2 linked regions of the Skermanella sp. TT6 genome follow. The protein of the gene in region 1 interacts with the protein of each later gene in a pairwise test. Links are inferred from orthologs where the notes say so. Each region holds a gene or a part of one and is shown on either strand. Other genes may lie near its edges.

The links.
Region 2: the proteins of IGS68_RS13475 (region 1) and rlmB interact in binary tests that used the Escherichia coli proteins (3 or more experiments, as listed by UniProt). The link is inferred for Skermanella sp. TT6 from one-to-one orthologs.

The regions. Positions count from the first base shown.
Region 1 is NZ_CP067420.1:2,852,979-2,858,292, forward strand. The notes cover bases 2,354-5,314. They hold IGS68_RS13475 (NAD(P)H-hydrate dehydratase), read right to left. Parts: upstream 4,587-5,314; coding sequence 3,120-4,586; downstream 2,354-3,119. Other genes in these bases: IGS68_RS13470 (malonyl-CoA decarboxylase), read right to left, coding at 2,354-3,044; IGS68_RS13485 (P-II family nitrogen regulator), read left to right, coding at 5,095-5,314. In the rest of the region: tig (trigger factor), read right to left, coding at 1-902; IGS68_RS13465 (hypothetical protein), read right to left, coding at 1,224-1,454; more of IGS68_RS13470, read right to left, coding at 1,572-2,353. UniProt on the Escherichia coli protein: Bifunctional enzyme that catalyzes the epimerization of the S- and R-forms of NAD(P)HX and the dehydration of the S-form of NAD(P)HX at the expense of ADP, which is converted to AMP.
Region 2 is NZ_CP067420.1:1,614,140-1,620,710, forward strand. What follows is about bases 3,683-6,571. They hold rlmB (23S rRNA (guanosine(2251)-2'-O)-methyltransferase RlmB), read right to left. Parts: upstream 5,606-6,571; coding sequence 4,760-5,605; downstream 3,683-4,759. Other genes in these bases: IGS68_RS07575 (bifunctional 2',3'-cyclic-nucleotide 2'-phosphodiesterase/3'-nucleotidase), read left to right, coding at 3,683-4,750; tuf (elongation factor Tu), read left to right, coding at 6,057-6,571. Outside these bases: IGS68_RS35420 (SDR family NAD(P)-dependent oxidoreductase), read right to left, coding at 1-663; IGS68_RS07560 (NAD-dependent epimerase/dehydratase family protein), read right to left, coding at 702-1,820; IGS68_RS07565 (hypothetical protein), read right to left, coding at 1,980-2,354; more of IGS68_RS07575, read left to right, coding at 2,801-3,682. UniProt on the Escherichia coli protein: Specifically methylates the ribose of guanosine 2251 in 23S rRNA.

The sequences.
Region 1 (5,314 bases):
TCGAAGCTGTGGGTGTCCGCCAGCTTGTCGAGCAGGGTGCGCTTGACCTTGGACCGCGAGATGCCGGCGTAGTCCTGGCCGATGCGGTCCTTGATCATCTGCTTCAGGGCGGCCAGGTCGTCGGCGCCGAACTTCTTCGCGAACTCGTCGTCGATCACGGCCGGCGCGGGCTCCCGGATCTCCTTGACGTCCACCTCGAACACGGCTTCCTTGCCCTGGAGCTCGGCCGCGGCGTAGTTCTCGGGGAAGGTCACGGTCACGGTGCGGTGATCGCCCGGCTTCGAACCGACGAGCTGCTCCTCGAAGGTCCCGACGAAGCTGTTGGAGCCGAGCTCCAGCCGGTGATCCTTGGCGTCCATGCCCGGCTTCGCCTCGCCGTCGACGGTGCCGGCGAAGTCGATCACCAGGATGTCGCCGTTGCGGGCCGGACGCTCCTCGGTCACGGGCTGCGAATCGCGGCTGCTCTTGGACAGCCGCTCCAGCGTCTCGTCGACCTGCTTGTCGTCCACCTCGGCGACGACCCGCTCCAGCTCGATCGTGGAGAAATCCACCGGCTCGATGTCCGGCAGCAGTTCCACCGCCATGTCGTATTCCAGGTTCCCGCCTTCCGAGAACGAGGTCACCTGGATCTTCGGCTGGAGCGCCGGACGCAGGCCGCGCTCGTCGATCGCCTGCTGCGAGCTGTCATTGACCGCCGCTTCCAGGACTTCGCCCATGACCGACTGAGCATAGCGCTGCTTCACGATGGGCATCGGGACCTTGCCCGGGCGGAAGCCCGGTATCCGAAGCGTCTTGCCCAGCTCCTGGAGCCGGCTGTTGACCTTCGTCTCGATCTCCTGGGCGGGAATGACGACCTTGTATTCACGCTTGAGGCCGTCGGCGCTCGTCTCGGTAATCTGCATTGGACTGGAAGCCTGTTTCGTTGGCGACCGGTGCTCGCCGGTCGCGGCTTGAGAACCTCGGGTACGGCTGGCCTGATGGTGCGGGCGAAGGGACTCGAACCCCCACGACTTGCGTCACCGGAACCTAAATCCGGCGCGTCTACCAATTCCGCCACGCCCGCACAGGCAGCCCCGCGCAGGCGGAAATGGACACCCGCCCGCCGGGTTTGCCTCTATAGCACACCGATTTCGGGACAAACAGGCTAAGATTTCCGCACGAACGAAAGGGGCTCGAACCGGGGCGTGGCCGGCGCCGCGCCGCCCCGGACGCGCCGGCGGGGGTCAGGCGAGCACACGCTCGCTGAACAGTTCGGAAAAGGAGCTGAGGGCCAGGGTCCGCAACTCGTCCGCCGTATCGACGCGCTCGTAATGCACGCTGAAACGGACATGGGGAATTCCGACGCTGTCCTTGGAGACCGCCAGCACGCGCGCGGTCTCGACTATCTTGCCGGGCGTGGTCCGCCGGAAAACCGAACCTTCGATAACGTCTACCGGAGCCTTCCGCCGTCTCAAGAACATGGGTTCCGTCCCGCTCTAGCTTGGTTAATGTCAGCAGATCAAAGACTAGAGGCGCCCTCTTTATGAAGAGTTAAAGCAGCATGCAAAACATTTTAGACAATTTTATTGGCATTATCCGGTACTCTTGAGGTGCGCGCGGACATATGAGGAAACATTGATGTTCCCATCGCCCGTGTATGCTTCATGGTTGGACTCGATATCGGCCAGCTTGTAGCGGTAGTTGATCATCATGCCGGCGGATTGGCGAAGCCCGTTCTCCGACGTGTCGCCGAGCCAGTTGAGCCGCTCCATGCGGGCGCCGTTCGACAGGTGGAAATGGGCGACCGGGTCCCGGGCCCGCTTTCCAGCCTTGGCCTCTATCAGGTAGGTGGCGCACAACCGCATGAGGATCGGCTTCACCACCTTGACGATCGCTTCGTCGCGGTGCCATCCGGGACGGTCCAGCACCGCGGCAAGGCCGGCGGCCGTCTCCGGGGGCAGGATCCCGGCATCCGTGAAGAGGTCGGCGATCCGGGCCCGTTCCGACGTGGTCAGGATATCGCCGTCGTCGCTCGCCTCCGCAGCGGTCATTTCGCCATCGAGCCAGCGCCGGAAGCCGGGGATCGGCGACAGGGTCGCGAAATACTTCAGCTTGGGGAACTCGGCGGTCAGGCTGTCGACGACCCGCTTGATCAGGAAGTTGCCGAAGCTGATCCCAGCCAGCCCCTTCTGGGCGTTGGAGATCGAGTAGAAGATCGCGGTATCCGCCGCCTGAGGGTCCTGGACCGGCGCCGCCTCGTCCAGAAGCGTCTGGACATTGTCCGACATGCCGCTGACCAGCGCGACCTCGACGAAGATCAGCGGCTCGTCGGGCATCCGGGGGTGGAAGAAGGCGAAGCAGCGGCGGTCCGAGTCGAGACGGTCCTTCAGGTCCTGCCATCCCCGGATGGCGTGCACCGCCTCGTAGGCGATCAGCTTCTCCAGCAGCGCGGCCGGGCTGTCCCAGGTGATTCGCCGCAATTCCAGGAATCCGACGTCGAACCAGTTCTTCAGCAGCGTCTTGAGGTCGGCCTCCAGGGCGGCCATCAGCGGGTCGTCCGCCGCCCACTCCAGGAGCTGGGCACGCATGTCCACGAGGAACTTCACCCCCTCGGGCAGACCGTTGAACTGGGTCAGCAGCCGCATCCGTCCCGGCTCGAGGGCCTCGCGGAGCTTCCGCTCCGCCTTGCCGCGCAGCACGGGGTCCGGCGCCTTGTGGAAAGCGTCCACCGCCTGGTCGACCGTGGCCCGGTCCACGTCGAAGTCGCGCGACAGGATCGTCAGGAAATTCCGCCGCCCCGTCGAGTCGAGGCTCAGATAGGTACGCCCCAGTTCGGCCGCCCGGGCGCGCGCCGAGACCTCCCCGCCCCGCCCCGCCAGGCAGGCCTGCATCTGGACGCGGAGCCGGTCCGCATCCTCGCGCGGCAGGTGGGGACGCGGCATCGCGCCGACCGCCTCGCGCGAGAAGGCCGCGATGTCGCGCCAGGCGGAGCGCAGGTTCTCAAGGGTACGGTCGAACAGCGAGGGGGACGGCTGCTCTTCGAGGGGTGCCGGGAGCTGGGTCATGTCCGCGATCTTGGTGGAATCGCGGCCGGCCGATCAAGGGCAAAGCCGCCGCCGCGGCCATCCTTCACGGAAGCTTCACGAGTCCCCGCGCAGGCGCCGCAGCACCGCGGGGAGCGCCTCAGAAAGATCCTCCGCGATCAGTCCGGGACCGACGGCACGGGCCGCCTCCCCGTGCAGCCAGGCCGCCGCGGCGCCCGCGGCGAAGGCCGGCATACCCTGCGCCATCAGGCCGACGGCCAGCCCGGCCAGCACGTCACCGGCCCCGGCCGTCGCCAGCTCGGGCGGCGCGTTGACGTTGATCACGGCCCGGTCGTCGGGCGCGGAGATCACGGTATCGGCGCCCTTCAGCAGCACCACGGCACCCGCCCGGGCCGCCGCCCGCCGAGCCTGCGACAGTTTGTCTCCCTCGATCCCGAACAGGCGCTTGAACTCCCCGGCATGGGGCGTCAGCAGGCAGCGGTCGCTGAGGGCGCGGTACAGGTCGGTCGAATGGTCTGCGAAGGCGGTCAGGCCGTCCGCGTCGACAACCATCGCCTTGCCGGCCCGGAGCGCGCCCAGCACATGGCCGCAGGTCGCCGGCCCGGTTCCCGCTCCCGGTCCGATCAGCACGGCGTTGCGGCGCGGATCGGCCATCAGGTCATCGAAACTCCCCGAGTCGTCGAGCGGCGACACGATGGTGCCGGGGTCGGATGCGGCATAGATCGGGAAGGCCGGCGGATCGCAGGCGATGCTGACCAGTCCCGCGCCGACTCGCCGCGCCGCCCGGGCAGCCAGGCGGGCGGCACCGGTCATCCGGGTGCCCCCGAACACAACGGCGTGGCCCCGGTCGAACTTGTGGCCGTCGAGCCTCGGCCAGGGAAATCCCGAAAGCCAGGATGCCGGCCCGTTCTCGGCGAGCCTCGGCGCGATCCGGTCCAGCACCCGGTCGGGAATTCCGATGTCGGCCACCACCAGGTCGCCGCACAGGACGCGACCGGGCAACAGCAGATGCCCGGGCTTCTTCCGGAAAAAGGTGACCGTCACGGAAGCCGGCGCCGCGGCGCCGAGCACGGCGCCCGTATCGCCGTGGACGCCGCTGGGGACGTCCACCGCCACCGTCGGAATGGCGCGGGCGGCGAGGTCCTCGACCATGGCCCGCGCCATGCCCTCCAGCGGCTTGGACAGGCCGGCCCCGAACAGGGCGTCCACCGCGACATCGGCCCCGTCGAGCAATTCTGGCGCGAGGGGCGCCACCGTCCCGTTCCAGCGGCCCGCCATGACGGCGGCGTCGCCCCGCAGCGCCTCGCGGCTGCCGAGCAGCCCGACCCGCACCGACCATCCCTGCCCCGCAAGCAGGCGGGCGACCACGAAACCGTCGCCGCCGTTGTTGCCGGGCCCGCAGAGCACGGCCACGGTGCCGGGCGGCCGGCGGGCCGCGACGGCCCGGGCGACGGCGGCCCCGGCCGCCTCCATCAGGGTTTCGCCGGAGACGCCGCCCTCGATCGTGAGCGCGTCCGCACGATACATCTCGGCGACCGTCAGCAAAGCGTTCTGTGCTGCCATCGGAGAACTCCCGGTTCGAACTCGGCCATGTCGGCCGGCCGCATGCCGGCAGAACGGCGTGGGGCGCAGCATAACAGCCCGCACTCCCCAAGGGGGGCCGCAGGATGCGCCGACTTCGCCTGGACCTGAAGTGAATTTCCCGGGACGGGATGGGGCGACGGATGGGACTCGAACCCACGACCACTCGGACCACAACCGAGGGCTCTACCAACTGAGCTACCGCCGCCACCGTTGGGGCCGTGTCTATGCCAAATCGCCGGAGCCCCGTCAAGGGACGAAATCGACCTCCGGCGGCCGAAGCGCCACGCGGCGGCGTGACATGTCAAGCTGCACACTGTTTAGGCAATATGCACACCGGTTCATCAGATCCGTGCCGGCTGCGGCGGCAGGCGCTGCTGCGGAAAGGCCGTCCCGCGTGTTCCGGCAAGGCAATCGGGCGTTGGCATGCCCCGTGCTTTACGGGATGATGAGCACCGCTCGGTGGCGCGCCGCCATCCACGGGGAGTCGTTGATCAGCATCATGAAAAAAATCGAAGCCATCATTAAGCCGTTCAAGCTCGACGAAGTGAAGGAAGCCCTTCACGAGGTCGGCATCAAGGGCATTACCGTCACCGAGGCCAAGGGCTTCGGGCGGCAGAAGGGTCATACGGAATTGTACCGTGGCGCGGAATACGTCGTGGACTTCCTGCCGAAGGTGAAGATCGAGGTGGTGATGGACGACAGTCTGG
Region 2 (6,571 bases), 1.2 Mb from region 1 along the record:
CGCATGGAAGCCCCGTGCGCTGGACTCGTCCGCGGCCAGGTCCAGGAGCGACGACCAGTAGACCCGGTCGGCCGGAGCCTCGGCCGCGGCGAGAAAGGCCCTGATCTGGCCGCGCTCGTCATGGCGCCAGGTGGAGAAGCCCGTTCCGGTGATCCACAGGGCGGGGACCCGGCCGGCCCCGGCCATCGCCTGGGCGTACTCTTCGACGACCGCTTCCCAGCCCGGCCAGGACGTATCGCCGGTGCCGGGGAACGCCCCGATGCCGACGGCGTCGATGTCGCCGAGGCCGCCCCGTTGCGCCAGCAGTTCCAGGGCCGCCGGATCAAGGCCGCTCAGCACGACCTTGCGGCCGGCCTGCCGGATCGCGGCGGCCGCTCCGGCGATCGCCGCGATCCGGCCCGGTGCGGCGGCGATCTCGACCCACTCCACGGCGGGCAGGGCCGGGAGGAGCGTCCCGACGGCATCGGGCGCATCGGCCTCGCCGAGGGCGAGGACCGGCAGCAGGTCGAACTCCGCCGCGAGGCGCGGGAGCAGCCAGCCGTGCCAGCCGCCGGAATCGGCCTGGACGCGCAAGCGGCGCACGCCCAGTCCTTTCAGGGCCGCCACGGCCTGTTCGGCGCGGGCTCGGTCGTCGGGTCGGAAGGTTGTGGTGAAGCCTGGCATGGCCGCGGGCGGATCCCTGGGGGTGTCCCGGTCGCCCATCATACGGCCAAACCCCTGGCCGCCAGTTCGCGGCTCGCCTGGTCGACCCGATCCACCGCGATCTGGCCGTCGAGCCACGCGGCCAGCTCGACCATGCCGTCGGCCAGCGACGTCTCGGGCCGGTAGCCCAGCAGCCGTTGCGCCTTGCCGATGTCGGCGAAGCAGTGCCGGATGTCGCCGACGCGGAACTTCTTGGTCAGCGTCGGCGCGATGCGCGACTTGCCGAGCGAGGCGGCGAGCTGCTCCGCAACCTCGACCACGCTGTAGCTTTCGCCGCTGCCGACGTTGAAGACATGCCCGGCGGCGTCCTTGGCGTTCAGCGCCAGATGGCAGGCGCGCGCCACGTCGGCCACATGGACGAAGTCGCGGCGCTGCAGGCCGTCCTCGAAGATCATCGGCGGATTGCCGTTGAGCAGCCGGGAGGCGAAGATCGCGAGCACGCCCGTGTACGGGTTGGACAGCGCCTGGCGCGTGCCGAACACGTTGAAGAAGCGCATCGCGACGGTCGGGATGTTGTAGGCCTGCCCGATCAGCAGGCACATGCGCTCCTGCACATACTTGTTGAGCGCATAGATCGACGACAGCGTCGGCGCCTTGTCCTCCGTCGTCGGGACGGGCGTGATCTCGCCGCCGTCCGGGCCGAGCGGCTCCCACAGGCCGTCCTTGAGCCTGGAGAGGCTGCGTTCGGCCGGGGTGACGATTTCGCCCTTGATGTCGCGGTACAGGCCCTCGCCGTAGATGCTCATGCTGCTGGCGACCACCAGCCGCTCGACAGGCCGCTCGATCAGCGCCTGGAGCAGCACCGCGGTGCCGAGGTCGTTGACGCCGACATAATCGTCGACCTGATACATGCTCTGGCCGACGCCGACCATGGCGGCGAAGTGATAGACGGCGTCGATGCCCTGAAGCGCGGACTTGACCGCGACCGGATCGCGCACGTCGCCGACGCGCAGCTCGATGTCACGGCTGAGATAGTCCGGCCGGGCGCCGCCGCTGCCGTGGACCTGCTCGGATAAATTGTCCAAAACCCGGACTTCATGGCCGGCGGCAACCAGTTCATCGGCCAGGTGCGAGCCTATGAAGCCGGCTCCGCCAGTGATGAGTATCTTTTTTGACATAAGATTGTTTTCCCCGGATTTTCTTCCAGGAGGAGAACGGGATCCGGCCGGTCGATGTTCCAATCATCCTTGCGGGGTAGAGGCTGGTGCAAGGGCATAGGACGGCTCGCCTATGAAGTTCCGGCGAGCCGTTGGGAAGGGGGGATGGGAGGGACGCCGTCAGCCGGCCGAGAAGATCATGATCAGCCCGATGACGAATGCCACCACCACGATGCCGGCGGCGATCATCGGCCCGAGATGGCTCGGAGGCGTGTCCCTGGAATGGGAATTGGCCGGGGCGTGCGCCGGCGCGGCGGGGCTTTCGTACTGGACCTTGGCGGCCGGGGTCGGCACGCCGGCCGCCTCGTCGTCGGTGCCCAGCGGAGAGGTCGCCGGATCGGGCGCGGCCACCTTGTCGCGGAACTTGCCGCTGTCGATCTGGTCTCGGAGATGACCGCGTTCCATCGGGTCGGGACTGGCTGTCTTTGCGGGATCGGGGCGGCTGGCTGCATCGTGCGCCGCGCCCATATCGCGGTCCGTTTCGCGGTCGGCCATTGGGGTTCCCTGCGCCTGTTGCTGTTCGTGTGAGTGGTCTCTTGCGGATGCGCGGCGTTGCGCGCGTCCGGGACATCAACGAGCGGGCAGGGGGTTGGTTCCAGGAAACAAGTCCCGTTAGGGCAGGGCCGCCGGGCGCGCCGCGGCGTCGTTTCTGGATTTTCCGGGTAACTTCCGGCAAACGGGGCTTCGACTGGTGCCGGCTGAGGGATTTGAACCCCCGACCTTCGGTTTACAAAACCGCTGCACTACCACTGTGCTAAGCCGGCCCCGGGTCGAACGGCATGCAGACTAGCGCCGCGGGCCGTGCTGAACAAGCCCGCGGTGAAGATTTCCTCTCCCTGCGCGAAAGGGGAGCAGGCCGGTTGACGCCCGGCGTCCGGTGCCGGTAACCCATGGGCATGCGTGGGGTCCGTGCCCCGCGTTCCGCCCTTCCGGGAGATGAGATGGACCGCAGAAGCTTCCTGTCCGCGCTGGCCCTCGGCGCGGCGACATGCCTGACCGCCACATGCTTCGCCACCGGCGCCCTGGCCGACGCTACCGTCCGGCTCCGGCTGCTCGGCACCACCGACCTGCATGTCAACGTGCTGCCCTACAACTACTATTCGGACAAGGAGGACGTCACGGTCGGGCTGGCGCGCACCGCCACCCTCATCGCCAAGGCCCGGGACGAAGCGAAGAACAGCCTGCTGCTTGACAATGCCGACGCGATCCAGGGCAATCCGCTCGGCGATTTCGTGGCCCGCGAGCGCGGCCTGAGGCGCGGCGACGTCCATCCCGTCTACAAGGCGATGAACCTGCTGAAGTACGATGCCGCCACGGTCGGCAACCACGAGTTCAACTACGGCCTGGATTTCCTCGGCGACGCGCAGGCCGGCGCCGCCTTTCCGGTCGTGGCCGCCAATGTCGAGCGTGCCGGCGACGGCAAGCCCTATTTCAAGCCCTACGAGATCCTGACGCGGCAGGTGGTGGACGAGTCGGGGAAGTCGCATCCGCTGAAGATCGGCGTCATCGGTTTCGTCACCCCCCAGATCACCACCTGGGACAAGGCCGCCCTGGAGGGCCGGGTCGTCACCACCGACATCGTCGAGGCTGCCCGCAAGTACGTGCCCGAACTGCGCGCCAAGGGGGCCGACATCGTGGTGGCCCTCAGCCACAGCGGCTTGTCGGCCGAGCCGCGGGTCGGCGGGGAGGAGAACGCGGCCTGGTACCTCGCCGGGGTCCAGGGGATCGACGCGATCCTCACCGGGCACCAGCACAAGGTCTTTCCCGGCCCGGATTTCGCCGGATTGCCCGACACCGACATGGCCAAGGGCAAGGTCCGCGGCGTCCCCGTCGTGATGCCGGGCTTCTGGGGCAGCCACCTGGGCCTGATCGACCTGATCCTGAAGGAGGAGGGCGGAAAATGGTCGGTCGCCGACGCGGTTTCCTCCGTGCGGCCGATCTGGGAGACCCGGGACAAGCGGAAGGTGGCGCTGGTCGAGTCGGATCCCGCCATCGTCGAGGCGCTGAAGGCCGACCACGAGGCGACGCTGGCCTATGTCCGGCAGCCGATCGGCGAGACGACGGCGCCGATCAACAGCTATTTCGCCCTGGTCCAGGACGACCCTTCCGTCCAGATCGTGACCAACGCGCAGGTCTGGTACGCCAAGCGGATGCTGGCCGGCACCGAGTACGAGGGCCTGCCGGTGCTGTCGGCCGGAGCGCCGTTCAAGGCCGGCGGCCGCGGCGGGCCGGACTATTACACCGACATTCCGGTGGGCCGGATCGCGATCAGGAACGCGGCCGACCTCTATCTCTATCCCAATACCCTGCGCGCCGTGGTGATGACCGGCGCCCAGGTGCGGCAATGGCTGGAGATGTCGGCTGGCGCGTTCAACCGGATCGACCCGGCGCAGGCGGGCGAGCAGCCGCTGCTGAACCCCTCGTTCCCCAGCTACAATTTCGATGTCATCGACGGCGTGACCTACCGGATCGACGTGTCGCAGCCGGCCCGCTACGACGGCGACGGCAAGCTCGCGGCGCCCGCCTCGCACCGCATCAAGGACCTGGCCTTCGAAGGCCGGCCGATTGACGAGTCGCGGCGGTTCGTCGTCGTGACCAACAACTACCGTGCCGGCGGCGGCGGCAAGTTTCCGGGCCTCGACGGGTCGAACGTCATCCTGGAGGCCCCGGACGAGAACCGCACGGTGCTGGTCAACTACATCTTCGACCGCCGGACCATCGACCCGGCATCCGACGGGAACTGGTCGCTCAGCCCGATCGGCGGCGACGCGGTGGTGACCTTCCCCTCGTCGCCGAAGGCGAAGGAGGCGATTCCCGCCGGAAGCAGGATCAGCGCGCTCGGCGACGCCGGCGACGGCTTCGCGAAGTACCGCATCGACCTGTCCCGGTAGGATGCCGGCTCAACGAAGCCGGGCCAGTTCGTAGAGCGCCACCGCCGCGGCGTTGGACACGTTCAGGCTGCCGATCGGCCCGCCGGTCGGCAGCCGGGCGATCTCGTCGCAGCGTTCCATGGTGAGGCGCCGCAGCCCGCTGCCCTCGGCGCCCAGCACCAGCGCGACGCGGCCCTTCAGTTCCATCCGGGCGAGCGTCCTGGCACCCGATTCGTCAAGCCCGACGCACCAGTAGCCGGCCTCGCGCAGCTCGGTCAGCGAGCGGGCGAGATTGACGATCCGCACCAGGGGCACGACTTCGGCGGCACCCGAGGCGCTCTTCGCCAGCGTGCCGGTCAGCTCGGGCGCGTTGCGGTCGGGCAGGACCACGGCGCTGGCCCCGAAGGCGGCCGCGGAACGCAGGATGGCGCCCACGTTGTGCGGATCGGTCACCTGGTCCAGCACGACGATCACGTCGCCCTCCCTCATCGATCCCTGCCGGACGATGTCCTCCAGGTCGATCTCCGGCAGGGGGGCGGCATCCAACACCAGTCCCTGGTGGACGGCGCCGGGCGGCAGCAGGCGGTCCAGCTCGGTCCGTTCCGTCACGGTCGGCTTGGGCCGCTCCAGCCCGGCGGCGCGCGCCTGGTCCAGGGCGCCCGCGAGGCTCGCGAGTCCCGCCTCGGTCGCGAGCAGGCGGGTGCAGCGCCGGTCCGGGTTGGTCCAGGCCGCGGCGACCGGATGGAGCCCGAACAGCAGGCCGGGACGGCCGGACTGGGCGCCGCCGGGCTTGTGCCGGCGGCCGGGCTGGCCGGGCGGCTGGCCGGGTGTCTGGGAAGCGGGATGGGCGGGGCGGGGCGGCTTGCGTCTGGTCATGATGGAACCGACTTTGCCCCGCCTCGAATTACGACGCCAGCGTTGAGTTCGGCCATCTTTAGCCGTTGACATTGGGAGCGAAATTACCATAGTGCGCATCTCCGTCCCGGGCGACCGGGGCGGTTGGAAGGGTGGCCGAGTGGTTAAAGGCAGCAGACTGTAAATCTGCCCGCGATAGCGTACGCTGGTTCGAATCCAGCCCCTTCCACCATCTCTGCCATCAGGGCCGGATCCTCCGGCCGGGATCGGCAGACCGGTGTCGATGGCGCCGTCAGGAAATGGTTCGGGCGGGTGTAGCTCAATGGTAGAGCTCCAGTCTTCCAAACTGGTGACGAGGGTTCGATTCCCTTCACCCGCTCCATTCCTCGACGACGCGGCCGCCGGCTCCGGTAAGTTTTGGTTTTTGATCTTCGGATGGATGTCGGCTAAAGCCGCGGGGACAGAAAGAGCGATGGCGAAGGCGAAATTTGAGCGGACCAAGCCGCACTGCAACATCGGCACGATCGGTCACGTCGACCACGGCAAGACCTCGTTGACGGCGGCGATCACCAAGGTTCTGGCCGAGACGGGCGGTGCGACGTTCACCGCGTACGACCAGATCGACAAGGCGCCGGAGGAGAAGGCCCGCGGCATCACGATCTCGACGGCGCACGTCGAGTACGAGACGGCCAACCGCCACTATGCCCACGTCGACTGCCCGGGCCACGCCGACTACGTGAAGAACATGATCACGGGTGCCGCGCAGATGGACGGCGCGATCCTGGTGGTGTCGGCGGCCGACGGCCCGATGCCGCAGACCCGCGAGCACATCCTGCTGGCCCGGCAGGTCGGCGTCCCGGCGATCGTGGTGTTCCTGAACAAGGTCGACATGGTCGACGACCCCGAGCTGCTGGAGCTGGTCGAGCTGGAAGTGCGCGAGCTGCTGAGCAGCTACGATTTCCCCGGCGACGACATCCCGATCGTCCA